Regions from separate parts of the Rossellomorea sp. RS05 genome, predicted to be linked through region 1. Evidence: riboswitches for the same ligand, from Rfam matches in the RefSeq annotation. Region 1 holds a riboswitch; each other region holds the start of a gene.
The links. Region 1 has a riboswitch for thiamine pyrophosphate ahead of ABJ225_RS00410 (ABC transporter substrate-binding protein). Riboswitches for the same ligand answer to the same signal wherever they lie in the genome.

Region 1 (10,323 bases):
TGTCTTCCCATTATGGTTCGCATCCAGAAGGTGATCCACATGGTGGAATTTCGTCACGAATCGCAGCTTACCGTGTTCTGATTGCCCAAAGTGCTCGATTGCACGCTTCAGTGTATGCGTAATATGGTCAATACCCACGATATCGGACGTACAGGCAGCCTCGAAACGGGTGAATTCAGGCGTGCGCTCCTTGATATATTGATCAGCCGCTTCAAAGATCTCATCCACATTCACGTAGGTCCTGATATACGGTTTGCTCCCCATCGTCGTTTGAAGATAGCAATAATGGCAGTGCCCCATACACCCTGTGGCAAATGGGATCGCATATTCTGCGGAAGGTTTCGAGGTGTCGAACTTCAGGGTCTTCCTTACCCCGACTACCAAGGTGGATTTTGCGATCCTGTATTTTTGGAAGTGGTTATCCCCCGGCAAATTCCGCACCTGGTTGTGGGAAGTGGTGTAGCGGATTTCCACGTTCAATTTCTCAAATTTCTCTTTAAGCTGTTTCCCAAGGGGGTACTCTAGAGCGCCCGGTTCAAAGTAGACCAGCTGGGGCATGAATGGTTTCAGCATCTTGTCCTCCTACATCTGACCGAATGATTGTGTGTAGGCCGCTTCAGCATCTGCTTCCGATGCGTAAACTGCAACTTCATTCGTCAAAGGATAATAAGTTTCGTACATGAACAGAGCAAGTTCTTCGGGATGGTCCGGATCATTCACCACTGCTGCAGCCTGGACATTCGCCACACTTTGAGTATGGGGATTGCGGTAGATCACATAGACAACATCCCCCGCCTGATAGACGGAATCCTGATTTTTGATTTCCATAGGGTTCACCCATTTCCTTCGTATTCCTTTTCATTTTTTCCTACCCGGGATCAAATATGTTGGTAATACCTGCTTATGCCAAAAAAGCTCTCCATTCAAATGGAGAGCCCGTAAAATCGTTTTGTTTGGGTGAAAATCCTCTCGGCAGCTTCGCTTTCGTCCATATTTTTCATTGAAGCGATGCACTTGATGGTCCGGCCCATCATACCGGGGTGGGTCATCTGCCCTTTAAATGGCCCTTCAAACGGCCAGGGGCCGTCGGTTTCCACCATGATGGCATCAAGCGGAGATTTTTGCACGATCTTTTGAATTCCATCTTCATACATCACATCCGGTGTGACCGATACTTTATATCCATTGGAGAGCACCCTCTCAAGAATCGCTTCGTCCCCTTTAAACCAATGGAAGTGCGCCTTCTCGACAGAATGACGTTCCAACAGATCGGAAGCAATGTCGGCATGCTCGTAGATGCAGTGGAGCACAATAGGCTTTTTAAGGGCCTTCGCTTTCACAATGAACCTCTCCAGTAATTCTTCATAAGGTTTGAGCTCAAGATCGACATCATCCTGCATCCTGTAATAAGGAAGACCCACCTCCCCCACAGCCACCAGTGAGCTGGCATGCTGATCGAGGAAGGTGAATAATTCCTCAATTTCTTCCTCGAAAGGCAGCTCCTGTTCCGGATGAAACCCGGCTGCCGCTTTCACCCGGCTGTCCATCACGGAGAGATCCAGCGTCTCCCGGCTCGACTTCAAGTTCATCGACACGGCAATCATCGCTCTAATCCCATGTGTATCGAGAGAATCAAGGATTCCCGTGCGTTTCCCGGGAGAATAGGCATCCCAGTGGATGTGTGCATCAATCATGTTGAACATACTTCGTCAACTCCCGGAAGATTTCTTTTTTGTACTCGAGGAATTCCGCGCTTAAAATAATTTGTTCATCCCTTGGGCGTAGATAGGGCACCCGGAATTCCTTCTGTACGCTTGACGGTTTACCTGATAAAACAATAATCCGGTCGGATAGGAAAAGGGCTTCGTCAATGTTATGGGTGATGAAGAGAACTGATCTCTTATCCTCTTCCCAGATATCCATGAGCCATTTTTGCATGTCGAGCCTTATGAACTCATCCAGACTGGAGAACGGCTCATCAAGGCACAGCAGGGATTGCGGACTCATCAAGGCCCTGATGAAAGCGACCCTTTGCTTCATCCCACCGGAGAGCTCATCGGGATACGCCCCCTCATAACCTGAAAGTCCTGCACGCCCGATCCACTTTCTAGCCTGTTCCTCGTCTTTCCTCCCGTGAATTTCCTGACCCAGGATCACATTTCCGAGAACCGTTCTCCACGGTAATAACGCATGATCCTGCGGCATGTAGCTGATGAACCCGGTCTTACCGTTGATATTCTTCCCGTTGAGAATGATGGAGCCTTCTTCAGGTTCCATCATCCCGCCGATCAAATGAAAGAGTGTAGTTTTCCCGCTGCCTGAAGGGCCAAGGATGGACACGAACTCCCCTTCTTCAACCTGAAGGGATAGATCCCGAAGGACAGGGTGATGATCGAATTGCTTCGATAAAGACTTGATGTGTAGCTGACTCATTTCAACTCCTCCTTCTTCCCTTTCACACACCATCTCTCCAGTAGGACGATGAACGTGAAAAACAACAAGCTCAAGATCATGATGGCGAAGATCGCCACAAATACACGATCGGTCCTGAATGCCGAGGAAGCAAGCGTCATATAGACACCGATTCCCTTCTGAGACCCAAGCCACTCAGAAATGACAGCTCCCATGACGCTGTATGTAGCCGCAATCTTCAGACCTGAGAAGATGGATGGAAGGGCATGGGGCCACTCCACCTTCCTGAAGATCTGCCCCTTGGTGGCCCCAGCCATTTTCATATAGTGAATATAATGGCGTCGCGTCTGCCTGAACCCGTCCATGGTGGAGACTGCTATCGGAAAGAAGCACACAAGCGTGATCACCAGGAATTTAGGCAGCAGGCCAAAACCGAACCATATGACCAGTAGAGGTGCAAGGACGATGATGGGGACGTTTTGCGATAAGATCATCAGCGGATAGACTGCCTCCCTCACCCCTGGAAGAAGATGCAGTGTGACAGCCACAGCGATCCCCGCCGCACATCCGATCAAGAACCCGGAAACGGAGAGCCCGACTGTCGAAGTAAGATGGATGTGGAAGGAGTCCCAGGAAGACAAGCCTTCGGAAATGACCTTCATAGGGGATGGCAGCAGCCATTGGGGGATGGTGAACACCGTTACCGCCACCTGCCAGAAGATGAATAAAAGGATGAGGGCCGAAACCGGCCGCCATCCCTTCCTGATTCCGTTCATCATGAACGGTATTTACCGGTAAGATCCGTCATTTCGATTCCTTGAGGCTGATAGAGAACCTTGATCTGAGAGATGACATTCACGCTTCCCCTTGCGATCATCTTCTCATTCATGCGCTCCACGATCTTGAACAACTCGCTGAGTTCACCTTCCATTGTCGTTTCTAAAGGATTCACTTCATAGTTCACTCCCGATTCTTCTATGACTGCGATCGCGTCGTCCACATAAGGGATGACATCTTCACCATTCTTCGTTTTCGGGATGATTTGAATACTGACCAATGCATTTGCCATTTATGCTCACTCTCCAGGTAAAAATTCATTTGTGTATGCTTTTTGACTATCAAGTTTCTTTTCGAGAAGTCCATTATCGAACATCCAATCAGCGTAGTTCTTCCATACTTCCGCTTTCTGCTCTCCCCATCTATCCGCATCGTCTTTGTATTTCGGTGCAAGCCATTCTTGGCTTTTCATGACGAGCTCTTCATCAAGGTCGGGTGCTTCTTTCAGAAGGATCTTGCCTGCTTCATCCGGATGCTCGACACTGTACTCATATCCTTCCGTTGCTGCCTTCAGGAATGCTTTGACCGTGTCAGGGTCATCCTTTATGTGGGATTCGTTCGTCGTGAGGACAGGAGTATAGTAATCAAGTTTATCCGAGTAATCTTTGACATACATCATATCAAGTTCTTCCCCCCGGAGTTCGGCTTCGATTCCCGTCCAGCCATAAAAGATCCAGGCAAAGTCGATATCCCTTTTTACAGCCGTAAAGAAGTCTGTGTCCCCCATATTCACGAAGTTGACCTTCTTCACGTCGGCTCCTTCCTGTTTCATGATCGAGCCCATGACCGCTTCCTCTACGGGAGAACCCCATCCACCGTAGGTCTTGCCTTCGAAATCTTCAGGCTTGGTGATCCCTTTGTCTTTCGGTGCTGCGAATCCGGATGTATTATGCTGGATGATGGCCGCAATCGAGACGATCGGTACATCCTGTACCCTTGCCTGTGTGACACCTTCCTGATACCCTACACCAAAGTCCGCCTTTCCCGATGCCACCAGTTGGTCAGCACCAGCCTCTCCTGGCATGATGATGTCGACATCCAGTCCTTGCTTTTCAAAATATCCTTTTTCTTTTGCCACATACAAACCGGTATGGTTCGTATTCGGAGTCCAATCAAGGACGACCGATACCTTTTTGAGCTTGTCTTTTTCAGCTCCTCCTGCACTGCAAGCAGTCAGCAGAAGGATTGAACTTACGACCATGAGCCATTTTCTCAAGATGCATACGCCCCTTCACAAAATATGTACAGAAAAAAAACGCCCGAGGCTCATGAGCCTAGGACGCATCATTAAACAAGAATTCTGTCTACGATCTGTTTCCTACGCTGGTATGAGCCAGTTCAGGTTCAAAGGGTCAGCATCTGATGGATGCACTCTCAACCGGCCACACCGGTCCCCCTACAATAATCACGATATCGGGCGTTATCTTTCATTCCTACTTTGCCATAGTATCTTATGGTTTTCAAGCATTTCTTGAGGGGGACATCAGATCTTCAACCGCTTCGGATACCTCTATGAGCTGGGAAAATGCAACGAAGGGTTCCCTACGTAGATAAAAGGTATATTGAACGATGAACATGGTAAGATGATGCATGAATCGTGCGCCGTCTCCCTCCCTGAATGTTGACTCAGCACCGTACCCCTTTAAGAATGCGGTGATCAACGGCCATGATATACCGTTATGAATGATGAGGTGTGCGCAGAAATAGGCAATGTCAGCCATGCGGTTGGCAACACGGAGCCGCTGAAAGTCGATGATGCCAACACTCCCTTCTTCATCGACAAGGAGATTCCCGGGGTGAACATCACCGTGCACCAGCTGCTTTCCTCCTTCAAGGTCCAAACTGCAAAAATGCTTCACAACGGACCGCGCCCACTTGGCAACAGGAGAATGGCTGCATTGAAGGATCCACTCCCACGTATGAAGGGAAATATCCCACGATTTGACTCCTTCGAACGGAAAGTGCATGAAACTTGAATGAAGCTTGGCCAACGTGTTTCCGACAGCTGACATGATCGGAACTTCCCATCCCGGTCGGATTCCGGGAATGCATGCGTATAAGGCGTACCCGCATCCATCCGCCCAGAACATGTTTCCTCCATGCCTTGCGGGATGAGGCATCTCCACCCGGATGGACCGCTCATGAAGATAGGAGGTGAGCTTCTCTTCCAACTTCATCTGCGTCCTCCGCTTGATATAAAAGATGCCCTCGGGACCATGAGCAGCCCACACGCTTCCACTTATCTTTTTCACCTTGAACTCTTCTGCATCTTCTTCAGAAAAAAATGCGGTAAAAAAGTCTAGCATTTCGTGTTCCACCCGTCTGTGTAGTAAGATATTCATTAGTATGACTGTCTAACCACCATACATACCAATTGCATGAAATGAGGAATGCGCGATGGAAAGAATCAAAATCACAGAAGACCTAAGTTTCTCAAGGATCATCCATGGTTTCTGGAGACTTGCAGACTGGGATTATACAAAAGAAGAAACCCTTTCATTGATCGAGCATGATCTTGAACAAGGCATTACGACATTTGATCACGCAGATCTATACGGTTCGTACAAATGTGAAGAGCTGTTCGGAGAGGCCCTTTCACTGAAGCCTTCTTTGCGGGACCACATGGAGATCGTCACTAAATGCGGAATCGTCATTCCTTCCGAACAACGACCGCAGCATCGTACCCACCATTACAATACGTCTAAATCCCATATCCTTGAATCTGTGGATCAGTCACTCAAGAACCTGTCAACTGACTATATCGATGTCCTGTTGATTCACCGTCCCGATCCATTCATGGATCCGGAACAAGTAGCAGACGCCTTCACTCAGTTAAAAGACGCCGGTAAGGTCAAACATTTCGGTGTCTCGAATTTCAAACATCACCAGTGGTCCATGTTGCAGGCACATCTTCCGTTCCCTCTCGTGACTAACCAGATTGAACTATCTGCTTACGAGCTTGAAAACATCGAAGACGGCACGTTGAACCTTTGTCAGGAGAAGAAGGTGCCGCCAATGGCCTGGTCACCTCTTGCTGGAGGAGCCATCTTCAAGCAAGGCGATGAAAAAGCCGACCGCCTGCGTGCTGCACTTGAAAAAGTACAGGGCGAAACAGACGCCAACGGAATCGACGAAATCCTTTATGCTTGGCTTCTCACCCATCCTGCCCGCATCATGCCGATCGTCGGTTCGGGCAAAAAAGAACGAATCCAATCAGCCATCAACTCACTGAACATCACCTTAAACCACGACCAGTGGTTCGAAATCCTCCACGCCTCAATGGGCCACGAAGTACCTTAAGAAAAGCGGAGGGGGCTAGTTCTGAGGCGACAAGCATAAGACGAGCCACCCGGAAAGGCGTTCTTTGCCTTTTTGGGTGGCTTGGCTTATGACCTCGAGCCTCAAGCCCCCGGAGCTGGACATAAAGAAAAGCGGAGACGGGTTGCTCTGACCCGACAAGCATAAGACGAGAACCCTGAAAGGCCCTCTTTGCCTTTTGGGGTTCTTAACTTATGACCTCGAGGGTCAACCCGCCGGAGCTAGGCAAGAAGAAAAGCGGATGGGGGCTCGTTCTGAGGCGACAAGCATAAGTCGAGCCATCCAGAAAGGCGTTCTTTGCCTTTTTGGGTGGCTTGGCTTATGACCTCGAGCCTCAAGCCCCGGAGCTAGACAAGAAGAAAAGCGGAGGGGGCTCGTTCTGACCCGACAAGCATAAGACGAAAAACCAAAATAAAAATGACGATCTCTACAGATCGTCATTTTTATTTCCTCCTAATATTATCAGGAGCTACATAGAAGTCGAGATACACTTCCTGAAGCTCTCCCATTGGCAATTCATACAGCTGTTTATCTTTATATTTATAAACTCCAATTCGTAAGAGCTGTTGAATGTAGAAGTCTTTTTTTGAATTTTTGATTGTACTTAGTTCATTTTCTTGGTGTAACATTTTCAACCCCTCCAATTGAGGTGTATACCCCAATTATGGAAGGTTTCAAACCAAGCAATATGGATTGGTGGAGTAAAATATCCCTTCATTTCTCCGAACTTATTAGAGGTTGATTTTCCACTGGGTGAAAAGATTCACCTTACCCCATTTCACAGGCTACCAGCCCGTATTGGATTCCCGGATCAAGATCCAGTATCATCCTGAACAGTCTTTCTACATCTTCCCCTTTTCTCCTGTGGGCGTAATGGCCTGACAGCACCTGGATCATTTCATAAGGATAGAGCAGGCACGTGTGGCTTCCCCAATCCGTTTGTCTTCCCACCAACTCTTTTTTGTAAATACCATCCAGGATCTTGTAGAAAAGATCGGATCCATCAGGAAGAAACGGACTGATCCTTTTCGGATAATTATGATTCCAATCACCGCCTTCATACTGAAAAGCAGGATCTTCCAGGTCTCCAATGAATACTTCGACTTCAGCCATACAATCGCCTCCTTGATTCATTTTATAAAGGAGGACATGGTTTTAGAACAAAAATCCAGGTCGGTCTGTGCATGATGATATGGAATAAGAGGCTGGGACAAGAGTGTTTTAGTTATAGTAAAACCCGAACTATCTTGCCTGAGATAGTTCGGGTTTTGATTTGTTTCATGACCATTACTATTTATTTGTTCCTAGCGGTTGATTGGAATGCAAGACGAAGACTCCTGCGGGAAAAGTAGCGGATGTGAGACCCCGCAGGCTTGCCGAGGAGGCTCACGGGCTACCTGCGGAAAGCGAAGTCTTGCACGGAAATCATGAGCGGTATAAAGAAGCCATACTGATATTGTTCGTCATGATCTTTTTTGTTTTGTCCCAATCTCTTATAGGTATTTTCTCTGTACGCTCCGACCATCATAGGTGAACTGCATATTCCTTCCTTCCACCCGGGTTTCCATATGGACCGGTCTTCCCCAAAGCTGATGAAGATAGGGAAGGACTTTCTCCAAATATTTAATATCGAGTTCCACGTCCTCAAACCAGTGCTTCAGGTACAGCTCGCCGCTCTTCATATAATCTCCGTCATCGACTGTGATGTATGGGAATCCACCGTTCACCCTCATCCCGACAAGCTGATCCCTTACATGGGTCCACTCTTTGTCTACGATCTTGTAGTCCTTACCCTGCTTTTGGAAGAGATACATATCCTCCCTTGTCACGAGGTCTTTCGTAAGGTAATTCCTCAGGAATGAGATGTCGGATTCGATCTCCCTCACCTCAAACATTTTTTCCCTTCCCGAGTTTTCCTTCACACCCCGCTTCTTCATCTCCTCTGTCGGATGATCATAGCGGTCCTCGATATCTTCAAAGATCTTTAAGCCGAGGTAATAAGGGTTGATCTGAGTCCGTGACGGCTGGACGACCCCTGCATTCAACTTGGCAAACTCGATGGATTCACCCGATGTGAGGTCCATTTCCCTGATGATGCGCTGATGCCAATAGGAAGCCCAGCCCTCATTCATGATTTTCGTTTCGAGCTGTGGCCAGAAGTAGAGCATCTCCTCCCTCATCATCGTCAAGATATCACGCTGCCAATCGGTAAGCTCACGGCTGTACTGTTCAATGAAGAGCAGGATATCCTTTTCGGGTTGAGGCGGGAATTTCTTTTTCACCTTTTTCGTCTGGATCTTTTTTGGCTTTTCATCCAGGGACCAAAGATCATCGTAGGGTGTGACAGGGGCCGATTCTTCCTCTACCCATTCCACATCATCCATCGTCCATGAAAGATTTGGCCGCATAAGGGAAGGATCGATATGTTCATCCACTGCAAGAACTGCATCAAGGAAGTTCTCGACCTCCTGCTTCCCGTGTTCGATTTCATACTGTCTCACGCGCTCCGCCGTCGCCGACATGCTCTCGACCATATCCCGCTTCGTGTTTCGGAACCTCACATTGTTCTTGAAGAAATCACAGTGTGCAAGCACATGAGCGACAATCAATTTATTCTGTATCAAAGCATTCGAATCGAGCAGGAAGGCATAGCATGGATCCGAATTGATGACTAACTCATAAATTTTGCTCAGCCCCAGATCATACTGAAGCTTCATTTTATGGAACTGCTTGCCGAAGCTCCAATGGGAGAAACGGGTCGGCATCCCGTAAGCACCGAATGTATAAATGATGTCGGCAGGACAAATTTCGTATCTCATTGGGTAAAAGTCCAATCCAAATCCAGAAGCAATCTCGGTAATTTCAGCGATTGCATACTGCAACTGTCGCTGTTCCTCTAAATTCATCGCCATCCCCCTTAATATCACTCTTATCTAACTGTATGATAAGGTCGGCCATTTGATGAAAGGAACTGGGAGCAATTGACCTCTGACAGACGAAAAAACCACGTGCCGACACGACACGTGGGTGAAGCTTATTCATCCTTCAAGAATACCGTCATCGGAATGATTGAAAGAGCAAGAAGGATGCCTGAGACAGTGAAGACCGCCGGTATCGACCATTTCTCCACGAGTAAACCTGCACCTGCGGAAGAAAGACCGAACAGCAAGGTCGTCAACGTTCCCTGGGCTGCATAGATTTTGCCCAATTCATCTGGTGGTGCACTCTCCTGAAGATACGTCTGGAGTATGATCGTTTTCAGCTGATCGAATAAACCGAACAACAGAGAAAGGACGAGGGCCAAAATGGCCAGTTCATTCCAGGCAAAGAAAAGGGTGATGACCGATGTCATAATGATGGTCAGTGGAAGAATCGATGCCCGCTTTCTGCTGAACAGCCCGTGATAGCGGAAGATGACGATGGATGCAAGAAGCAGACCGATAAAGAAGGCGCTGTTGATGAATCCCCACCATTCTTCCCCCTTACCAAGCTGGCGATCGACATACAGGTAGAGAACAGCCGCGATCCACACGGTGGCGGCGATGGACTCAAGGGCATACACACAAAACACTGATACAAGCCCTCTTTTCTCTTTCACCAGAACCCAGCCTTCACCGAGCTGCGCCCACCATGATTTTCGTTCTTCCAGGTTGGTCCTCAGGGCTGCAGGGAGCCGGAACATATAGACCGTACTGACAAGGAACAGAATGAACACGGTGACAAAGAGATAATCAACCCCGATAAGCGAGAGCAACA
Region 2 (10,323 bases), on a different contig from region 1:
ATCAACTTCCTGTTGAACAAAATGGATAAGGTAGGGGTACATCCCGATGATGTGATTGAGTCCGTGGAACGGAAGGCGAAGGAGTGGTTCCCAGAAGCGGAAGTGCTGCCGTATTCGTCCCTTGAGGCCGTTTCCATCCAGCGTACAGGTGTAGAAGCATTCATGACCCGTCATTATGATGTGAGTCCTGCGTATATCAAAGCAGAGAGAGGGACGAAGCTCTTCTACCTCGTGCGTAAAACCTTGAAGGATCTGTATTCGATCCGCAAGAATAAAGAAATCGCCTTGAAAGAAAGCATTGCGAAAAATGAAGACATCCTGTCACGTCTGAATGGATTCCACAATCATCTCGGTGATATGCAGGGAGAGAAGATTGCCCTGATCAAAGATTCCTTCCACGAGCGCAAAGAAGCGGTCAAAAAGGAAATCAGGACGGAAATTCCGAATATCCTGCATAAATGCTCCGAGCTGATCAACGAAGAAAGTGACTATAAGAATATCCATACCGAGCTCAATGAAGCGATGAATACAAGGATACAGGAATATCTCCAGAATGACCTCATGCCGAGATACCTCGATTCCCTTCAGGGATGGCTGGCAGCATCGAAGCATGAACTGCAGGAAAGCCAAGAGTATCTCTATGAAATGAGTTCGACCTTCAATGGTCTGTTCGGGGAAGAGCGAGTCGTCCTTCAATGTGATGATCAGGTGCTCGACGACTGGAGAAGGGATGTAAGCCGCATGGGGACGAGGGCGCAGATCGATAAGGAAAATATCCTCCTCCGCTTCAAGCCTGCCCAGTTCCTGTTGAAGAGTGCCGGGAAGCTCTTGGGCGTGCTGCCTCAGAACAAGACGCTGCTATACAATCAGTACAAGCGATACCTGGAGAATGAGGACTACGGGGATATTACTGAATCCGTAGTGACGAAATTCTTCCTGCAGTTCGATCTGTTCGAGAAATCGTTGGAACAGGATATCCGCTCCTTCTATGCACAACCTTTCCACCAGCTCTCTTTGACCATCAAAGGGACAGAAGGGGAAATCATGGAGGACAAGGAACTTCTGAGCGAAATAAAGGCGGATCCCGAAAGATATTTCGACCCGATCACTTTATTCGAAGTGAAACTCCTGCAATATGAATATATGATGAAGGCAAGCTATCAGCCTTCTCAAAAGTATTCCCGATAAAAAAGCTGTCACGAAACTGTTTTAGTCATAGTAAAACCCGAATTAACTTGCTTGCGATAAGGCAAATGAATTCGGGTTTTTAAGTTATGTAAAGAACATTACTATTTCATTGTTTCCAGCGGTTGATCGGAGCGCAAGACGAAGACTCCTGTAGCTGATGTGAGACCCCGCAGGCTTGCCGAGGAGGCTGGCGGGCTACCCGCGGAAAGCGAAGTCTTGCACGGAAATCATGAGCGGTATTAAAAATCTACACTGCTATTGTTCGTCATTGTATGATCACTTTTGTCCTACCCTCTTTTTATGTGGCAAAGATGGACGTCATGATCCGTTTCAGTGAATTCTCCGTGCGCACTTCCGAGAAGTCCAGTCCAAGGTGGATCGCTGTCTGGGCCACTTCGGGGCGGATCCCGGTCATGATCGATTTCACGCCGAGAAGGTTGAGGGCATCCACCAGATGGAACAGCTGCTGTGCGACCATCGTGTCGATGAGAAGGACACCGGAAAGATCGATGATCAGGGTGGAGAGCTGAGATTGTGAGCTCTGCTGAAGCGTTCCTTCCAGTATGCTCCTTGCCCTGGCTGTATCGATATCGCCAATGAGGGGAAGGAGGCCGATTTCATCTGTCAGGGAGATGACGGGCGAGCTCAATTCATTGATGAGATCAGACTGGGCTTGAAGCCTGTCCATGATATACGTCAAATAATGGGAAGTGAAGCGTTCAAGTACGTAGTCTAGTGAGCTGTTCAGTTGTTCTTCCCACTGGAAGACTTCAGCAACACCGATTTCAAGACCGGACTCGTTGACGAATTTTTTGACGAAGTTCCAATAGACTCTCCTGAAGACGGCTGAATTCCTTACCACTTCATCAAGGGTGGTGGTAGAGCGGCTGCGATCGGCAGCCGTTTTCTTCGTCCACTCATCAATCGCTTCCTTCATCTCTTCTTCTGGGCGGATCAGGCATTTGGCCAAGAGCCTGGCGTAAGTCGCATTCTGCTCTTTCACCCGCTCCTGGACATCCTGGGGTGCCTCGGCGGAATAATGGGAGCCGTACTTCACGCGTTGGCGGGCGGCCCATTCCTCAGTGAAATGATAGGCATTTTCGTTCAGATACTCATATAGTGCTAGTGAATGTGTCGTCATAAGGCTCTCCTTCGCAAATCTTCTCTACTCATTGTCTATCGAATGTAAGTCTTTGTCAATGAATGGTGCAGGAGGAAAAGAAATGGAGATGGATATATGTTACCATTGGAAGATACTGTTTAAGTAAAGGAGTATAGCATGGAAACGAATCAACCAATCCTCTCATTGCATCAACTGAAGAAAGCCTACAATGGAAAAGAAGTATTAAAAGGTGTAGACCTTGATGTGTTCCCCGGGCAGATCATCGGCTACATTGGTCCGAATGGGGCCGGTAAGAGTACAACAGTTAAAATCATCCTCGGACTTGAAGAATATGATGCCGGCTCAGTGAGGCTGTTCGGAGAAGAAATCACCTCTGCGTCGGTTGAATACAAAAAAAGGATAGGGTATGTGCCTGAACTTGCAGACCTGTACGATAATCTCACGGCACAGGAATACTTGACCTTCAGTGGAGAGCTGTATGGGATGGCCCCGGTCGAAGCGGATGAAAAAGCGGAAAAGCTGATGAGCCTCTTCGGGTTGTCCGAGGTGTATCATTCCAGGATTGCATCCTACTCAAAGGGCATGAAACAGAAGACCCTCATTATTGCGAGTCTCCTTCATGATCCGGATATCCTGTTCCTAGATGAGCCGATCAATGGCCTCGACGCCAATTCCGTGATGATCTTCAAAGAACTACTGGCGCAGCTTGCTACGGAGGGCAAGACGATTTTTTATTCCTCCCACATCATGGATGTTGTCGAGAAGATCAGCAGTCGCATCATCCTGCTTCATCAAGGGACGGTCGCAGCGAATGGAAGTTTTGAAGAGTTGAAGAATCAAAATCTGGAAGGTTCCCTCGAGGAAATATTCAATCAGCTGACTGGCTTCACCGAGCATAAGGAAACGGCGTCTGAGATCGTTTCGGTCGTAAGGGGAGTGTAGTGATGAGGACATTTCCGACCCTGAAGGTCCTTGATGCATTCAAGGGTTTGTTCGCAATATTCGGCTTTGATTATCCTGTCATCCGCAAGATCCTCCAGATGAAGTGGACCATGGACGGCAGGAGGGTGCCCACCATCTTCCAGCAGGGAAAGGTGAAAAATGAAAAGGACGGGAATCGGTTCATCAAATCACTCTGGGTGTATGCCTTATATGGATTGATCCTGCTTCCGATCCTGTTCTTTGGGGATATGTATCTGTTTCAAATGACGCTGATATTCTCCGTCATCTTCTTCATGACAAGCACATCGATGATCTCGGATTTTTCGGTCGTGATCCTCGATGTGCGCGATTCCACGATCCTTTTCACCAAACCGGTCCAGCGGAAGGATATCTCGATGGCGAAGGCTTTACATGTATTCTTTTACCTGTTCTTCCTGACCGGAGCACTGACGGTCATTCCGCTTGCGGCTTCGTTCTTCTTGAATGGGTTTATCTTTTTCCTTTTGTTCCTGGTTGGTATCGTGCTTCTCGATCTTCTCATCCTGGCCATGACGGCTCTGATGTATTATTATGTTCTGAAGTTTTTTGATGGTGAGAAGCTGAAGGATATGATCAATTATGTCCAGATCGGTCTCTCTGTCGGGATTGCGATAGCCTATCAGCTGGCGGCAAGGGCGTTTGATCTCGTGGATGTGAATGTTTCTTTTTCACCGGAGTGGTGGACGGTGCTGATTCCGCCCCTTTGGTTCGGTGCACCGTTTGAATACGTCCTCAACGGGAATCATTCCAAAGTGGTACTGATCATGACCATTCTCTTCGTGCTGGTTCCCCTGGCCGCACTGGTCATCTACATCAAGGCACTTCCCCAGTTCGAGCGCAATCTTCATAAGCTCTCGGCCCAAGCTGGAGGAAGGAAGAGGAGGGTGAAAAGTGATCGTTTCCTTAAGTTGCTTTGCCGGAATCAGGAGGAACGTGCGTTTTACCGATTTGCCCAAAAAATGATGAGGACGGAGAGGGATTTCAAGCTCAAAGTCTATCCTTCATTGGGCTTCGCCCTGATCCTCCCGTTTCTCTTTATTTTCACAAGGCCAGACCTTTCCATCTCGGATCTTCCTGGAAGTAAATCATATCTGGCTGTCTATGCCAGTCTCATCGTTGCCCCGTCCGTCGTGATGATGCTGAACTATTCCGGAAGGCATAAAGGGTCCTGGATCTACAGGGTGGCTCCCGTGACACGGGTGGACTTGGTCTACAGAGGGACATTGAAAGCATTCCTTGTGAAGCTGTTTCTGCCGATATACATGATTCTGACCCTTGCATGCATCTTCCTCTATGGGCCTGTAATCATACCGGATCTTTTCGTCATCTTCATGGTTGTGTGTATCACGACGGTCCTATGCAGCCTGTGGATGAATCGGGTTCTTCCTTTTTCAGAAAGTTTCGAGGGGATGGCCCAGAGCGAAACCCTTAAAATCATCCCCTTCTTCTTCGTGGGGGGAGCACTGGCGGGTCTGCATTACCTGGTACTCAAGATACCTTTTGGGATCTATGGGTATGCGGTGATTGTCACTGCGGTCAATCTTGTTTGCTGGAAATGGCTGATCAACGGTCGAAATGAGCCGGAACGACTTTAGGCGTTTCCGGCTTTTTGCCATGCGCGGAAATTCATTCGTATAACACCATTTGAAGCTATAGGCATATACATAGGGAAGAATGGGTAACGTCGAAAAGGGAATGATGATAGAGGACGAAAGGGGAGAGCTTCATGTTCCTTGATTGGTTAGGCGGACTTAATCCTGCTCTACAGGCGCTTTTCGGAGGAACGGTGACTTGGGGACTTACAGCATTGGGGGCCTCTGCGGTCTTCTTTTTCAGAAAGATTGAGAAACATACATTGAATATGATGCTTGGCTTTGCTGCGGGGGTCATGATTGCAGCGTCCTTCTGGTCCCTTCTTGCTCCATCCATCGAATTCAGCGAGCAGAACGGGCAGATTCCGTGGCTTGCACCGGCAGTCGGTTTCCTTCTTGGAGGACTTTTCATCCGACTCCTGGATTTTGTCGTCCCCCATCTGCATCTCGGGAATGCATCGGAAAAGGCGGAGGGACCACCGACGAAGTTCAAGAAATCCACGCTCTTATTCCTTGCCATCACGCTTCATAATATTCCGGAAGGCCTTGCCATCGGAGTGGCATTCGGGGCTGCGGCACTCGGCCTTGGCGATGCGACCCTGATCGGGGCCATCGGTCTTGCAATCGGAATCGGGATTCAGAATATGCCGGAAGGGGCCGCATTATCCATCCCTCTCAGAGGCGAAGGGATGTCCCGAAGGCGGGCTTTCAATTACGGTCAGATGTCTGCCATCGTAGAGCCCATTGCAGCAGTCATCGGAGCAGCGGCCGTGCTGATGATCCAACCGCTCCTTCCGTATGCCCTGGCATTCGCGGCAGGGGCCATGATATTCGTCGTTGTCGAGGAATTGATACCGGAATCCCAATCTTCAGGTAGCACGGATCTCGCCACCCTGGGTCTGATGGCGGGGTTTGTGGTCATGATGATCCTGGACGTGTCGTTGGGTTGAGAGAGAGCACCCTGAAAATTCAGGGTGCTTTTTACGTGCTTGTCAGGGTCGCTTTACCACGAATGATGTCGGACTATCTGTAAAAAGAGTCAAAAGTCCTATTATCGGTGAATCTTTTTGTCATATCATTCAGATTCTTTTATACTATACTATAAAGGGATTCATTAGTATGAAAGAACTGGTTGGAGGGGATGGAATGAAGCTGATCGCCGAGTCGAAGAAGACACTGAGCATTCTTTTGGTTGCAATCCTTTTCGTGACAGCAAACCAGATTCCTGGAGTACAGCACGTCACAGCGCGCATCGCGACCAACGTGTATATCAACTTTAAGTATGAGCATTTGAAATTATCCTATGATTCAGTCGAATATTCCCCGCAGCTCGGCGACTACTCCGTAGCGTATAAAGACGGGGAGGGGAAGCGCTATGGCTTCATGGTCACTCCGAAAGCCATGCCGATCTTCATCCGTCATGATCCGTTGGAGCCTGCACCGGAATGATTTTGCCCTTTTCCCGCTCTTCCGTTATAATGGACAGGTAATCAATTTCATAAACGTAACCACAAGGGGAGCTTTTTTGCTGAGAGTGAACGGTTGATCCGTTCTGACCCTTTGAACCTGTTAGTTAGCACTAGCGTAGGGATGTGGAAGGTAGTTTTCTGCCTTGTTGTACATGCATTCTCCCTAATGGTTTCGTTCATAGAAAAGGGGGATTTTTTTTATGAAGAATATGAAGCTCATCGTCTTGATCGAAGTGGCGATCATGGCGGCCCTGGCCGTCGTGGTCGATCTGATTCCATCCATCAAGCTCACACCGTCGATTTCATTCAATGTGGCCATGGTGCCGATCTTCCTGTTGGCATTCAGAAGGGGCTTCAAGGCTGCCACCCTGGCCGGGTTCATCTGGGGATTGTTACAGGTCGCCCTCGGGGAAGCCTGGGTCGTTCATCCGGTACAGGTCTTCCTTGAGTATTTCGTGGCTTTCGCCTTCATCGGTGGGGCTGGACTATTCAGCAACCGGATCCAGAGCGCTGTGCGCGATGGGAGGAAGAAGGGGCTGCTGAGTTGGATGCTTCTCGCTATTTTGGTCGGAAGCGTGGCCCGTTATTTCTGGCATTTCATTGCGGGTGTGTTCTTCTTCGGATATTTGGCGCCGGATAACCTATCGCCGGTTCTGTTTTCATTTGCTGCCAACGGAGCTTCGATGCTCGGTTCGGCAATCCTTTGCGCCATTGTTTTATGCGCGCTGGTGGCTACAGCACCCCGACTTGTCAAAGTCGAGGATGGACGTTCCGTCAATCGTAAAGCTGCGTGAGTGTGAAGATCGGCTGAGGCCGGTCTTTTTCTATTGTGCTGGCGGGGGTTTCGCTTGGGGAGAGCAGGGGTAAATGAACAGGAATAGGACTATGGAAGGAGGGGTGATCATGACGGAATATATGCTGGAGGCTGCCCAGGATTGGGGATTGTGGGGGATTCTCCTCTCCCTCTTCATCGAAGGGAGTGCCTTCCCATTTGTAGGTACGTTATTCATCGTGACCGTCGGGTTCTTGTTGGAACTATCGTGGCTTGAGCTCTTTTTCGTCTCCGTTGCAGGAAGTGCCCTCTACGTCTTAGGGAGCTATATCCCTTACTTCCTTAGTTATAAGCTCGGTGAAAGGGTGGAGGCACGCCTCAGCCCTGAACGCAGGCAAAAGCTTCGGGCTGCACAGGATCAGTTCACGAAGTATGGCATTTGGAGCGTGGCGATCGCGAGTCCTCTGCATCTGGGGAATGTCGTCCCGTTTGTTGCAGGGATGTCCAAGATGGATGTGAAACTCTATTCCTTCCTCACCATGCTAGGGATCACGCCCTCCACCTTCCTCCTTCTCAGTTTCGGGAAATTTTCCGGAGGAGATCCTGAAACCGTCATGCGTACAATCGATCATTATCAAAACCTCGTGATCGGCGCTATCATCGCTGCCACGGTCGTATATGTCCTCTATAAATGGAAGTGGAAGCCCCTCAGGAAAAAAAGTTCCGTCACAGACGGCGGACCCTCTTCGATAAAGAACGATGATGAGTCCTCATTGCGAACATAATTCCTTTCCTTTAAACTAAACCTATTCTTAAATCAATCGTGTGGAGAGATTCTATGGAAGCAAAAATGATGCGAAGATACGATATCATGGAGGTATGCCTCCTTGCAGGGAAAATCATGCTGCAAAGCGGTGCTGAAACGTACAGGGTGGAAGATACCATGATGCGGATCGCAGCCTCCTACGGGATCAAGGAATCCCACAGTTATGTGACGCCCACGGGTATCATCTTTTCAATTGAAACAGAAGAACCGACCAAGACCAAATTGATCAGGATCAACGAGCGCTCCACGGACCTTGAGAAAGTTACGCTCGTCAATAGCCTCTCCAGGCAGATCAGCAAAGGGCATCTGTCTGTGGAAGAGGCCTTTCATGCGCTTGAGAAGCTGGATGAATCGGATCTTTCCTATCCGTTCAAGCCTCAGCTCCTGGCAGCCACCATTGCGAGCGGCTGTTTCCTGATCATGTTCCTTGGATCCTGGAATGACTTTATACCGGCAGCCATTACGGGCGGTGTCGGTTACATCTGCCTGATCTATTTCCAACGGGTCGTACCGATCAAGTTCTTCTCCGAGTTCTTGGCCAGTCTGATCATCGGCATGCTTGCCTTTGGATTTGTCCAGTCAGGTATCGGGCATCAGCTGGATAAAATCGTCATCGGCTCCGTCATGCCCTTGGTACCGGGGCTGTTGATCACCAACGCCGTCAGGGATTTGATGGCAGGTCATCTTGTATCCGGCCTGAGCAAAGGGGCAGAAGCGTTTCTGACGGCGTTCGCCATCGGTGGCGGGGTTGCGGTTGTCTTCACATTGTTGTAACGGAAGGGGAATGAAGAGTGATGTTTGTTGTTGAACATATGGTGACGAGCTTCATTTCGGCTGCCGCTTTCGGAATCATCTTCAATGCTCCGAAGCAATCGCTGTTCAAATGCGGCATCGTCGGGATGCTCGGATGGATGATCTATATCGTCCTGTTCACCTTTGAAATCGATACCGTCATTGCGACGCTTGCGGCTTCGTTCGTCGTGGCGGTGGTATCGCAGATATTTGCCAAGATGTACAAAACCCCGGTAATCATCTTCAGTGTTGCCGGGATCATCCCCCTTGTTCCGGGGGGCATCGCTTATGATGCCATGAGGAACTTTGTCCAGAATGATTACAATATGGCCATGAACCTCGCAGCCAAAGCATTCATGATCTCAGGGTCGATTGCAATCGGTCTCGTCTTCTCCGAGGTCATCAATCAGGTGATCCGAAACGCAAAGCTCAGTTCCTCTGCGCGCAGGATGAGATGAAACATTATAGAGAAGAAGAGGGTGCCAGTCGCGGCACCCTCTTTTCCTACTTATTCGCTTTTCCTTTCGAAACCGAGATAGCGAGTGCCCTGGAAGGTGAGGAGTCCTTCGTCACCTTCTGCAAGCATGCCGTATTCTGGGCCCTTGACGTGCATCTCCATCCGATCGCCGCTTTCCACTTGAAATGTCATGTAATAGCTGGTGTGTGCCCGCGAATCTCCGCCGCCGCCGTGAACCTCTGTCCGCTTCGACACGACTTCGGCCCTGGATGACAGGCGCGGAGACTGATTGTTCCTACTCCATTCGCCCACACCTTTGAAAACCTGAATCAAGATAACACCTAATATAACGACGAAACCTATTCCTACTAGGACCGGCACGACGTCGAACATGATATCGCCTGTCTCGCCCATAGCTTCTCCCCCTTATAAGTTGCACGATAAAATGGTATACGGAAACGGCGCTAAGAAAGTTTCATTCAGGATTCTTTTGGTCTTTATCGGATGGTGGAATGAGTGGGGTGACGAAAAAGATATCGGGCAAATCTTTCGGCTTCCGTACAATCAAAAAACACGCTATGATGAAAGGAACGATATTTCGGTATTGCCGGCGGTTCCTCCACATCCGGGCGCAGGTATGAAGGGAGTACATATGAAGGTCATACATTTTCTGAAACCTTATCGCATGGCCATGGCTGTAGCGTGGCTGTTCATGCTCACAGAACTTGCAGTAGAGCTTTTCAACCCGTTATTCATGGCAAAGATCATCGATGACGGCGTCATGACCGGGGATCTGGATCTCGTGCTGAAATGGGGCGCCATCATGGTGGCCATGTCCCTGTTCGCCTTCCTCTCCGGCATCGCCAACTCTTTTTTCGCAGCCCATACCTCTCAGGGCTTCGGATATGATTTGCGAGGGGCCCTGTACGAAAAGGTCCAGTCGTTCTCCAAATCGAGCTTTCAAAACCTTCCTGCGTCTTCCCTCATCACGAGGATGACCAATGATGTCAGGCAGATTCAAAATACCATTTTCATGAGTCTCCGGATCATGCTGAGGGCTCCACTCCTGGTCGTGGGGTCCACCATCATGGCCCTCTTGGTGAATGCCAGGCTCACCTTGATC
Region 3 (10,323 bases), 830 kb from region 1:
CAAATGAGAGATGGTCAAACTAATTTCTTGGAATGTGAACGGAATCAGGGCCTGTGTCAAAAAGGGCTTTCTTGATTTCTTCAAACATAGTGATGCGGATATCTTCTGCATTCAGGAATCAAAGCTCCAGGCGGGTCAAATCGAATTGGATCTGCCAGGATATCATCAGTATTGGAACTATGCCCAAAGAAAAGGATACTCTGGGACAGCCGTCTTCACAAAAACGGAACCACTCCATGTGAGTTACGGATTTGTTGAGGGAGAGGTTGAAGAAGAAGGGCGATTGATTACATGTGAATTCGAATCCTTCTATCTTGTGACCATGTACACCCCGAATTCAAAGCGGGATTTATCCCGAATAGTCGACCGCCTTCGTTGGGAAGATAAGGTAAGGGGATATATAAAGAAACTGGATGAGCATAAACCTGTCGTCCTATGTGGGGATTTGAATGTCGCCCATCAACCCATCGATTTGAAGAATGACCGTTCAAACCGTGGGAATTCAGGGTTTACGGATGAGGAAAGGGAGAAGATGACGAAGCTCTTGGATGCCGGATTCATCGACACGTTCAGATATCTTCATCCGGATCGTGATGATGCGTACACTTGGTGGTCTTACATGAACAAGGTGAGGGAGCGCAATATCGGATGGCGCATCGACTATGTCATTGCTTCGCGTTCCCTGGCGACTTCACTTGCTTCAGCCGGGATGGAACCAGCGGTGCTCGGCAGCGATCATTGTCCCGTATACGCTGAATTCAAAGAACTATCCGAATAAGGAGGAACTACATATGAAAAAGAAAATGACTGAGTGGGCAGACAGAGTCGAGGGTACCATTGAAGCCCTGCCTGAAGAAATGGAGTATCTCCTTCAAAATGACTTGAAGTCCCCGGAAGGACTCACCATCATCGATTTTAAGACCGCCCTTTCACAAGCGGTTGTGGAGCGATGCGATAAGGAAACGGAAGAATTGATTGCTGATGGTCATGCGATACTGGACGAACCTGTCCGGTACCTGAAGGAAAACCCGGAACACTTCGTCTATCTGGAAGCGGAGTGCTTTGACCGTGTGGGAGTTGACGGAGTCTCCCTTGAGATGAATGACGTCTTCCAAACCTACGGCGCTCTCCTTGGACTGAAACTCCAAAAGAAATTTGGTCCTGAAATCAAGCAGATCCTGGCTGAGACCCTGACGAATGGAGAGGACTCCTACGAACTTTTATTCAACGGGGAGGATGGTCTGTGGGACCTCAATCTGACATTGAATGATATGAGGGGGTTCAGTGAAGAAGCTACCCTTTTGGAAGCGTATGAGATGGTTTATCAATTTATTTTCTTCCTTCGCTTTACAATCGAATGATAACCAAAAGGAACCTCCCGGATTTGTTCATTCCGGGAGGTTCCTTTGCTTTTTGACGGGTTCATAATCTGACAGTGTCCCTTCGTAAATCAGCTCAAACGATGGGGATCTTCTGAAATCCTCGGGGGTAACCAGGGCGGGTAGCTTATCCCAGAGCTTGACGCCCGACCGGCTCAATACTTCCGCGACGAATTGGGAGCAAAAGTAGGAGTTGCTGAATTCCACCGGCTCATTCATCGTCACGCCGACGATCCCGAAAAGATTATAGAGATACTTATTGCTGCTGCGTTTGAATACATTCAGAACCCGGAGCATTTTTTGCGTATCCCTCTGAGACACCTTCAGCCTGTAAATCACACAGGTCGTCTTCGGATATTTGCTGTATGTACCACTTTGGACATCTTCCTTTACAAATCCACCAGACAAAGGATTGGATGGATGCTTCCTCCCGAAGCTGTACATGTCCGTGAGTTCCCGATCAAATGAAATGGACGCGTGATTGTAGGGGGCTTTCGTATAGCTCTTAATCGATTTAGTGAACAGGGTGCCCGTATCCGTCAATAAAATATAAATAAAGTGGTCTTCCAACCGCGCACCTCCTAAAAAAATGTAGATGTTCCACCTTCTTCATTATACAATAACCTGAGGGGTTAATATGACCAATGACCCATCCTTTTAAAGGATTTTAACAATAGGGGGGACATCTTTGACCACTAGCGCTTATTGGACGTTATTCATCATTTTCCTGACGCTTTCAGCCGGTCATCTGGCATTCCTTTCAGTAAGGAAGTTCCAAGGGGACAAGGATTTCTCCCGTGTTTCCCTGCGGATTAAAACATGGTGGGGGATGTTTGTCGTTTTTACGGTTGCCACCCTTTTCAACCCTCTTGTATCCATGCTCTCATTAATGATCCTTTGCTTCTTCTCTCTGAAAGAGTATTTTTCCATGATGAAGACAAGGAAGGCCGACCGGCGTATTTTCCTGTGGGCATACATATCAATCCCGCTCCAATTTTATTGGATCTACCTTGGCTGGTATGGAATGTTCATCGTCTTTATCCCTGTGTACGTTTTTTTACTTCTGCCGCTACCGAGGATCCTGGGGAAAGGCACCGTAGGGTTCTTAAGGTCGGTCAGTTCTACTCAATGGGGCCTGATGCTTATGGTGTTCGGCCTTAGCCATCTGGCCTATTTCCAAGTTGCGAGTCCCGAATACGGAGCCAATCTTGTCCTTTACCTTGTCATCCTTACGCAGGTGAGTGACATCGTTCAACATCTCGTTTCCATCTATGCCGGCCGCTTAAAGGTGGTTCCTACAGCGAATCCTGCCATCACATGGGAAGGGTATATGGTGGCTTTACTGGTTACAACGGGCTTATCCTTTAGCCTCTACCCATATCTGACGCCACTGAATGAAACATTCGGTCTCTTGTCAGGCGTCATCATTGCGACAGGTGCCTTTATCGGAAGTCTTACGGTATCGGTATTGAAACGCGATCTTCTGATCGGAGACCGGCCGAAGTTCACTTCCCTGAAGGAAAGCTACTTGAACCGGGTGGACAGTCTGGCTTATACAGCACCGATTTTCTTTCACATCATCCGCTATTATTTTGATTTTATGTAAAAAAGAAGCTTGGAAGAGAATCCAGGCTTCTAGATTAAGAATGTTAACGATGAATGTGTATAACGGATTTAGTTGGCGATTTTCCTTCAGCTCTTTTGCATGTCCTGAATGGCGATGGCCAAATCTTCGTTTCCGAACAACTGGAGGACGCCCAGAAGGGTACTGTAAGGAATATCTGAGGATTCCTCTTTCGGGACCGTCAGCTCCATCATTTGTTTCAGGACAGGATTATCTCTCTGCTCCGGATACGCTTTGAGGTAAACGGCAACGGGATCAAGATCCTGATTCACGCACCATTGGGCAAAAACCATCATCATCATATTTTCATCTTTTTGATAGTTTTCAATGATTTTCTTTTCCATTTCATTTCGTTCCATGAGATCACTCCTTAAAGCACCATTATAACCGAGAAAACATGGGGTTGAGAAGAGAATGGTGTGAAAGGGAGGGATTACGTGTATAATAGGGGTTTAGGAAAAGGTATGAAAGGAAGTTATGCATGGAGATTATTCAAATGAACGCAGAAGAGTTGAAAGACCCGACCGGAATCCTTCCGGGACAGCGGTATGAAGTCATGATTGAAATCGAAGTTCCGGAAGATGATGAATTATATACACCATCCGGAATGTATATAAAAGGCATTTATGTCAGGGAGGAAGCATCCTCCAAACTCGCTCAGTATTCTATCATCGAACGGGGTTCCGAAACCTACTTGGATTTTGCCCTTGAGGAAGAAGAAGAGCAGGCATTGGTTGCTTATTGTGACGAAAATATCTGATGTGAAAACACCCTTTACGGCCCTGGCTGCGGTAAAAGGGTGTTTTTTTTTTATGATAAGAAGGGGGTGTGGATGGAGAGGATTTCCTCCTGGATTTCTTTTAAACGTTGTACTTTTTGGTCGATTTTTCCTGATATCATGTGCTATGATAAAGATATCTAAGTGCTAGCAGTTGCTATACTTCTGATGAAAGGTGGAGATAAATGTTGTCAAATCAAGGGAAGATGCAGCTTAATGTAAGGATTGACCCGGAAACGTCGGAGAAATTGGATGAGATTGTCGAATACTATCAAGAGAACACAAAAATCGGCCGTGTTTATAAAGGTGACGTGTTAAGCGATATCATACATAAATCGTATGACGTGATGCAAAAACAAAAAGCCATTCAAAAAAGGAAATATTAAGGGCTTTATGTCTGAAAGGAAAAGAGGAATCATGATGAACATTTCCACAGGGAAGGTCAAAGGTTCAGGCACGTCACCTTATGTGTGGGCCATTGCGTCGATTCTGCCGTTTTACTTCATTTTTCAATCTTCCTCCACCATGGAAATCATCACCGGTATCATCCTGACGATCATGTTTTTCATATCGTTGCGGTTTGCCTTCCTGTCGAGCAGGTGGCCGGTGTATTTGTGGACAGGGATCCTGATCGCCATTTCCATCACGATGACCGTGCAATTCAATTTTATCTATTTTGCCTTTTATATCGCCTATTACAATGGGAATATACGGAACCGGGCGGCGTTCCTGACGCTATATGTGGTGCATTTGGTCCTCACAACGGCATCAATCAATTATAAATTCGTCCTCCAGCATGAGGTTTTCCTCTCTCAGTTTCCTTTCATCCTGATCATTTGGATCAGTGTGATTCTGCTTCCTTTCAATATTTTCAATCGAAACAAACAAGGGCAGTTAGAAGAGCAACTCGAGGACGCCAATAAACGGATCTCGGAATTGGTGAAGCAGGAAGAACGGCAGCGGATCGCAAGGGATCTCCACGACACCCTTGGTCAGAAATTATCATTGATCGGATTGAAAAGTGATCTTGCCAGAAAGCTGGTTGAAAAGAATCCGGAGCAGGCGAAGAGCGAGCTCATGGATGTCCAGCAGACGGCACGGACGGCGTTGAGCGAAGTCAGGACACTCGTATCACAGATGAGGGGTATCCGGCTCGAGGATGAATTCATCCGGATCCGTCAGCTCTTGTCAGCTGCCGACATCCGGTTCATCCCTGAATACGAGGAACCGCTCCCCAATATATCGCTGTTCCTTGAGAATATCCTCAGTATGTGCCTGAAGGAAGCCGTTACAAATATCGTTAAGCATAGCGGCGCCACAGAGTGTACACTCAGGGTGGTGGAAAGCCATGATAGCCTTAGATTCGTTCTTTCTGATAACGGTAAAGGCATCCCTAAGGATTACCGAAAATCAAAAGGGAGTGGATTGATCGGAATCCGTGAGCGGCTAGACTTCGTGAACGGAGAGCTTGGAATCGACGGAGAAGATGGCACCACTCTTACAATGATCGTGCCTAAAGTAATAAAAGATACAAACAGGGAGGGTTACAATTGATTTCAATCGTGATTGCAGAAGATCAGAGGATGATGCTGGGGGCCCTTGGTTCCCTCTTGAACCTCGAGGATGATATGGAAGTCGTAGGGATGGCAGGAGACGGGGAAGAAGCGCTCTCGCTCGTTCGGGAACTACGTCCTGATATATGCATGATGGATATCGAAATGCCCAAGATGACCGGTCTGGAAGCAGCAGAAAGACTGAAGGACACGAACTGCAGGGTCATCATCTTGACCACCTTTGCACGATCAGGGTATTTTCAACGTGCCCTGAAGGCAGGGGTGAAGGGATATCTTCTGAAAGATAGTCCCAGTGAAGAACTGGCTCAATCCATACGTCTCGTCATGGACGGTAAGAGGATGTTTGCACCAGAACTCATGGATGATGTCTATGGGGAAGAAAATCCATTGACAGATCGTGAAAAAGAGGTCCTATGGCTCGTCGCAGATGGGAAAAACACGCAGGAAATCGCCGATGAACTCAGTTTGAAGGCAGGGACCGTCCGCAATTATATCTCAACCATCCTTGAAAAACTAGGCGTGAAAAATAGGATCGAAGCCATTACCCAATCGAAGGAGAAAGGCTGGTTCAAGTGAGTTGTTTTTTTGCACTGAACAAAAATGATGATCCCCGACCTGAAACCACCCTTCACCATGGGTAGAACCGAAGGAACGGGTAGACAACTTGACCTGCTTACAACAATGATCAGAAAATCAAACGTATATAAAGTCCTTCTTTTCTTTCTACGGTAACTTCCACTTTTCACTACAGAGTGGTAGAAGCGGAAGCCAACTGACTCCAATGTGCCAAGCGGGCAGGGTGAAACCTTGCAAGAATGAGGAGGCTCACCGCACATCCCGTGGAAAGCGGTTGGCCACAGCGAAGAGGCACGGAAGCCTGCTTATCGCCTACCAGATTTCAAAAAGAGACCATTTTATAACAATCTCAACCACTGGATATGGCACAGGTACCATGATGTAATAAGTCTATGAGGGTATAAGGTTGGAAACTTCTCTCACGCTATTAGTTTTTTTAACCTGTCCTACTATTCACTAAAGAGTGCTCGAAGCGAAGGCCAACCGACTCCAACGGGAAAACCGGGCAGGGTGAGACCCCGCAAGAATGAGGAGGCTCACCGCACGCCCCGTGGAAAGCGGTTGGCCGCAGCGAAGAGCACGGACGCCTACTTATCACATGCCAATCCAAAAACTAATAGAACTTATATAACGCCACACCTTTGAACGATTCCATAGGATAAAAGCAGTTTCTTCCTTGGATGGACTTGACAATCCATCTCTGCATGATACGATAGCATCGAACTTAACTTACATATGACGATCCACTAGGGGGGCCCTTAATAGCGGCTGAGATTGAAGTGAAACTTCAAGACCCTTTGAACCTGATCTGGTTGATACCAGCGGAGGGAAGTGGCGTTTTGAGGGTATTTCCATCCGTTTTGTATTCTCAAAAAGCCATTTTCCACCAACTATGTGGAAAATGGCTTTTTTTCGTTTCAGTGGATCGTCAGGAGGAGGAAGAAGAAATGAAGTTTTCAGAAGAATTACGGCTGGCTGCAGATGATTGCTGGGAAGCGAGTTTTCAACACCCTTTCGTACAGGGGATCGGAGATGGTTCCCTGCCGCTTGAGAATTTCAAATTCTATGTATTGCAAGATTCCTATTACCTGACCCATTTTTCAAAAATGCAGGCATTGGGGGCTTCAAAAGCAGGGGATCTTCAAACATCCGCCCGATTGGCTACCCATGCACAGGCAACATTCGAAGCAGAGCTTTCTCTCCATGAAGGGTTTTCTGACAAACTCGGAATCACAGAAGAAGAGAAGGAGCAGTTCGTTCCGTCCCCGACGGCGTATGCCTATGCTTCTCATATGTACCGATCTGCTCAGGTCGGTGATCTGGCTGATATCCTTGCTGCCCTGCTGCCCTGTTACTGGCTGTACTATGAGGTGGGGGAGAAATTGAAAGGAAGCACGCCGGAAGAACCCATTTATCAGGAGTGGATCGCCACCTACGGAGGGGAATGGTTCAGGGAGCTGGTTGAGGAACAGATCCAAAGGCTCGATGAACTGGCAGAGCTCGCAAGTGGTACTCAACGCGCCCGCATGAAAGAACTGTTCCTGGTGAGCAGCATCTATGAACTCCAGTTCTGGGAAATGGCCTTCACCCTTGAACGGTGGCCCTTCCAAGAATTACTGGCCACCACCCGAACCGGGGCCGGTGCATAATGGCAGTGTCCCAACCGGAGTTTCACATCATCACGTCGGGAAAGCAGTCTCCACGAGAAGTGGTCCAAATCTGCTCGTTTGTGCATCACCTGGTGGATGCCATTCACCTGAGGGAAAACAATTGGTCGTCGCGCTGTCTATACGACACCATTATCGCGCTTCTCTCATCCGGTGTTCCTGCAGAGAAGCTTGTTGTCAATGATCGAGTCGACATAGCCTTGTTGACGGGTGTAGAACGGGTTCAGCTCGGATCCCGGAGCGTCACGCCCTCCGAAATCAAAAGGATATTCCCAACGATCAAAATTGGAATATCCGTGCATAGTCCCGCCGAAGCAGATGCTGCAGGAAAAACAGGAGCCGACTCCATTCTCCTAGGGAACATATATCGTACGGGCTCCAAACCAAGAAAGACCGGTATCGGGGTGGGTGCAATCAGCAAAGTAAAAGATGAATTTCCCGTAGTTGGAATAGGCGGGATCACGCCGGACAACTCTGCTGAAGTAATCCGTGCAGGGGCAGCAGGCATCGCCGTGTTGTCTGGTGTGTTCCTCAGCCCGGATCCGCGAGGGGCGGCCGAGGATTATCGAGCATCTTTAAAGGGAGGTGGAGCACGATGAAGCGCATCATCATTGTCGGTGGAGGTGTGATTGGTCTATCCATCGCCTTCGAGCTTATGAAAAAGGGGTGCAACGTCACCCTTTTGGAAAAAGGGAAGCTTGCGGGCAAAGCCTCAGGTGCAGCAGCTGGAATGTTGGGGGTCCATACTGAAACCAGGGGAAACCCCTCCATGACCTCCCTTGCCAAAGAAAGCAGGGATCTCTTCCCGGCCCTAGCCGAACAGCTCCTGAACTGTTCAGGAATCGATATCGGTTTGAGACAAAACGGAATGATCATGCCTGCCATGACAGGCAGGGAGCAACACCTCCTTCAAGAGGAAGCGAACAGTCCACAGGGGATGAAGGAGGAATTGCGGTGGCTGGAGGAAAGGGAGTTAAGGAAAATGGAACCTTCCTTATCCCGCTCATTCATTGGCGGTCTTTATATACCACGGGACGGCAATCTTCTTGCACCTCGACTGTCAGAGGCGCTGGCTATTTCGGCAGCAACTATGGGGGCGGTACTCAATGAAGGCACCGAGGTCAACACACTCATCATGAAAGGGCGTTCAATCATTGGTGTCAACACCACGCGGGGACCCCTTTATGGTGATGAGGTGGTGGTAGCAGGTGGCGCCTGGAGTCAGCATATCCTGCGACGGGTAGGAATTAAACTGGACGCGGCGCCGGTAAAAGGGGAATGCGTTTCTGTGACCCCTAAGGAGGCATTCCTGAATCGAACGATTGTATCAGATGAAGTGTATTTGGTCCCGAAAGCAGATGGTACATTGACGATTGGTGCCACGGAACAAGTAGGATCGTTCAGTGAAGATGTAGCTGCTGAGAGCGTCTCACGTTTACTTGCCAAGGCGTGCACCATTGCACCGGGCATTGCCGCTGCCGCATGGGGGAAAGCATGGGCAGGCACGAGGCCGAAAATACCCTCACGGTTCCCATTCATGGGAAGGGTTCCGAATGTGGAGGGACTGTCTTTGGCGACAGGTCACTACCGGAATGGGATTCTTCTGGCTCCGATTACTGGAGTGCTGATGGCAGATCTACTGAGTGATAAGGACTGCGAAAGGAGATTGGGTTATGAATATACACGTCAATGGGATAGAAACCGAGGTTCCACCACAGGTGAAGTCAGTAGATGACCTCCTTATCCACCTTAAGACTGGTGAGCGGATGCTGATCGTGGAGTGGAACAAACAGATACTGAATAAAGCTGAGCATAGGGATATCAAATTGAATGCTGGCGATTGGGTAGAGATCGTCCATTTCGTAGGAGGCGGTTGACATGTTGAAGATAGGGACGTATGAATTTGAATCAAGATTGCTTCTCGGCACGGGGAAGTATCCGGATCAGGAGATCCAGCGAAAGGCTGTGAAAGCGTCAGGTGCGGAAATCCTCACCTTTTCGGTCCGTCGCTTGAACGTATTTGATTCCCCTGGGGAAAATGTCCTGGAGGAATTAGATCTCGGGAGCTTCACTTTACTGCCCAATACGGCCGGAGCGAAAGATGCCGCGGAAGCCGTTCGCCATGCACAGCTTGCGAAGGCATCAGGTTTATGTGACATGGTCAAAGTGGAAGTGATCGGATGTGAAAAGACCCTGCTACCGGATCCAGTGGAAACCTTGAAAGCTTCTGAAGAACTGCTGAGTCAAGGGTTTACCGTCCTCTCCTATACATCGGATGACGTCGTCCTTGCCAAAAGGCTCGAGGAACTTGGCGTTCATGCCATCATGCCGGGTGCTTCACCGATCGGATCGGGGCAGGGAATCATCAATCCCCTGAATCTTTCCTTCATCATCGAGCAGGCTCATGTACCCGTCATTGTTGATGCAGGAATCGGCTCGCCCGCAGATGCGACGAAAGCGATGGAGCTTGGAGCCGACGCTGTCTTATTGAATACGGCCGTTGCTCAAGCAGGCGACCCAGTGAAGATGGCAGAGGCGATGAAGCTTGCGGTATTGTCCGGACGACTGGGATGTGAAGCGGGGCGTATCCCGGAAAAGACCTATGCATCAGCAAGTAGCCCATTGGAGGGACTGATGCAGTGAAAAGCGAAAGGTACTCCAGACAGATTTTATTTGCTCCCATTGGAGAACGGGGGCAGGCAGTCCTGGGGGAGAAGCGCGTCAT

Region 2: linked by a shared signal. The riboswitch ahead of thiT (energy-coupled thiamine transporter ThiT) and the one ahead of ABJ225_RS00410 (ABC transporter substrate-binding protein) in region 1 are both predicted to bind thiamine pyrophosphate.
Region 3: linked by a shared signal. The riboswitch ahead of tenA (thiaminase II) and the one ahead of ABJ225_RS00410 (ABC transporter substrate-binding protein) in region 1 are both predicted to bind thiamine pyrophosphate.

What each region holds. Positions count from the first base shown of each region.
Region 1 covers NZ_JBDKWY010000001.1:60,719-71,041, reverse strand. The annotation lists gene splB (spore photoproduct lyase) at 1-573, opposite strand, end outside; gene ABJ225_RS00435 (transcriptional regulator SplA domain-containing protein) at 583-828, opposite strand; gene ABJ225_RS00430 (TatD family hydrolase) at 924-1,703, opposite strand; gene ABJ225_RS00425 (ABC transporter ATP-binding protein) at 1,687-2,433, opposite strand; gene ABJ225_RS00420 (ABC transporter permease) at 2,430-3,191, opposite strand; gene ABJ225_RS00415 (thiamine-binding protein) at 3,188-3,481, opposite strand; gene ABJ225_RS00410 (ABC transporter substrate-binding protein) at 3,488-4,465, opposite strand; TPP riboswitch at 4,548-4,657, opposite strand; gene ABJ225_RS00405 (phosphotransferase enzyme family protein) at 4,710-5,555, opposite strand; gene ABJ225_RS00400 (aldo/keto reductase) at 5,647-6,549, shown strand; gene ABJ225_RS00395 (Fur-regulated basic protein FbpA) at 7,011-7,196, opposite strand; gene ABJ225_RS00390 (hypothetical protein) at 7,336-7,680, opposite strand; gene ABJ225_RS00385 (SpoVR family protein) at 8,061-9,473, opposite strand; gene ABJ225_RS00380 (MFS transporter) at 9,602-10,323, opposite strand, start outside.
Region 2 covers NZ_JBDKWY010000011.1:57,104-67,426, forward strand. The annotation lists gene ABJ225_RS20435 (GTP-binding protein) at 1-1,188, shown strand, start outside; gene ABJ225_RS20440 (STAS domain-containing protein) at 1,487-2,329, opposite strand; gene ABJ225_RS20445 (ABC transporter ATP-binding protein) at 2,468-3,253, shown strand; gene ABJ225_RS20450 (hypothetical protein) at 3,256-4,887, shown strand; gene ABJ225_RS20455 (ZIP family metal transporter) at 5,019-5,834, shown strand; gene ABJ225_RS20460 (hypothetical protein) at 6,004-6,333, shown strand; TPP riboswitch at 6,388-6,492, shown strand; gene thiT (energy-coupled thiamine transporter ThiT) at 6,554-7,147, shown strand; gene ABJ225_RS20470 (DedA family protein) at 7,257-7,910, shown strand; gene ABJ225_RS20475 (threonine/serine exporter family protein) at 7,964-8,725, shown strand; gene ABJ225_RS20480 (threonine/serine exporter family protein) at 8,746-9,201, shown strand; gene ABJ225_RS20485 (DUF2500 domain-containing protein) at 9,252-9,614, opposite strand; gene ABJ225_RS20490 (ABC transporter ATP-binding protein) at 9,853-10,323, shown strand, end outside.
Region 3 covers NZ_JBDKWY010000001.1:893,040-903,362, reverse strand. The annotation lists gene ABJ225_RS04665 (exodeoxyribonuclease III) at 11-778, shown strand; gene ABJ225_RS04660 (branched-chain amino acid aminotransferase) at 792-1,361, shown strand; gene ABJ225_RS04655 (hypothetical protein) at 1,389-1,949, opposite strand; gene ABJ225_RS04650 (phosphatidate cytidylyltransferase) at 2,068-2,985, shown strand; gene ABJ225_RS04645 (hypothetical protein) at 3,072-3,362, opposite strand; gene ABJ225_RS04640 (DUF6509 family protein) at 3,485-3,763, shown strand; gene ABJ225_RS04635 (hypothetical protein) at 3,967-4,167, shown strand; gene ABJ225_RS04630 (sensor histidine kinase) at 4,199-5,335, shown strand; gene ABJ225_RS04625 (response regulator) at 5,332-5,931, shown strand; TPP riboswitch at 6,670-6,778, shown strand; gene tenA (thiaminase II) at 6,879-7,580, shown strand; gene ABJ225_RS04615 (thiamine phosphate synthase) at 7,580-8,197, shown strand; gene thiO (glycine oxidase ThiO) at 8,194-9,333, shown strand; gene thiS (sulfur carrier protein ThiS) at 9,317-9,475, shown strand; gene ABJ225_RS04600 (thiazole synthase) at 9,477-10,241, shown strand; gene ABJ225_RS04595 (ThiF family adenylyltransferase) at 10,238-10,323, shown strand, end outside.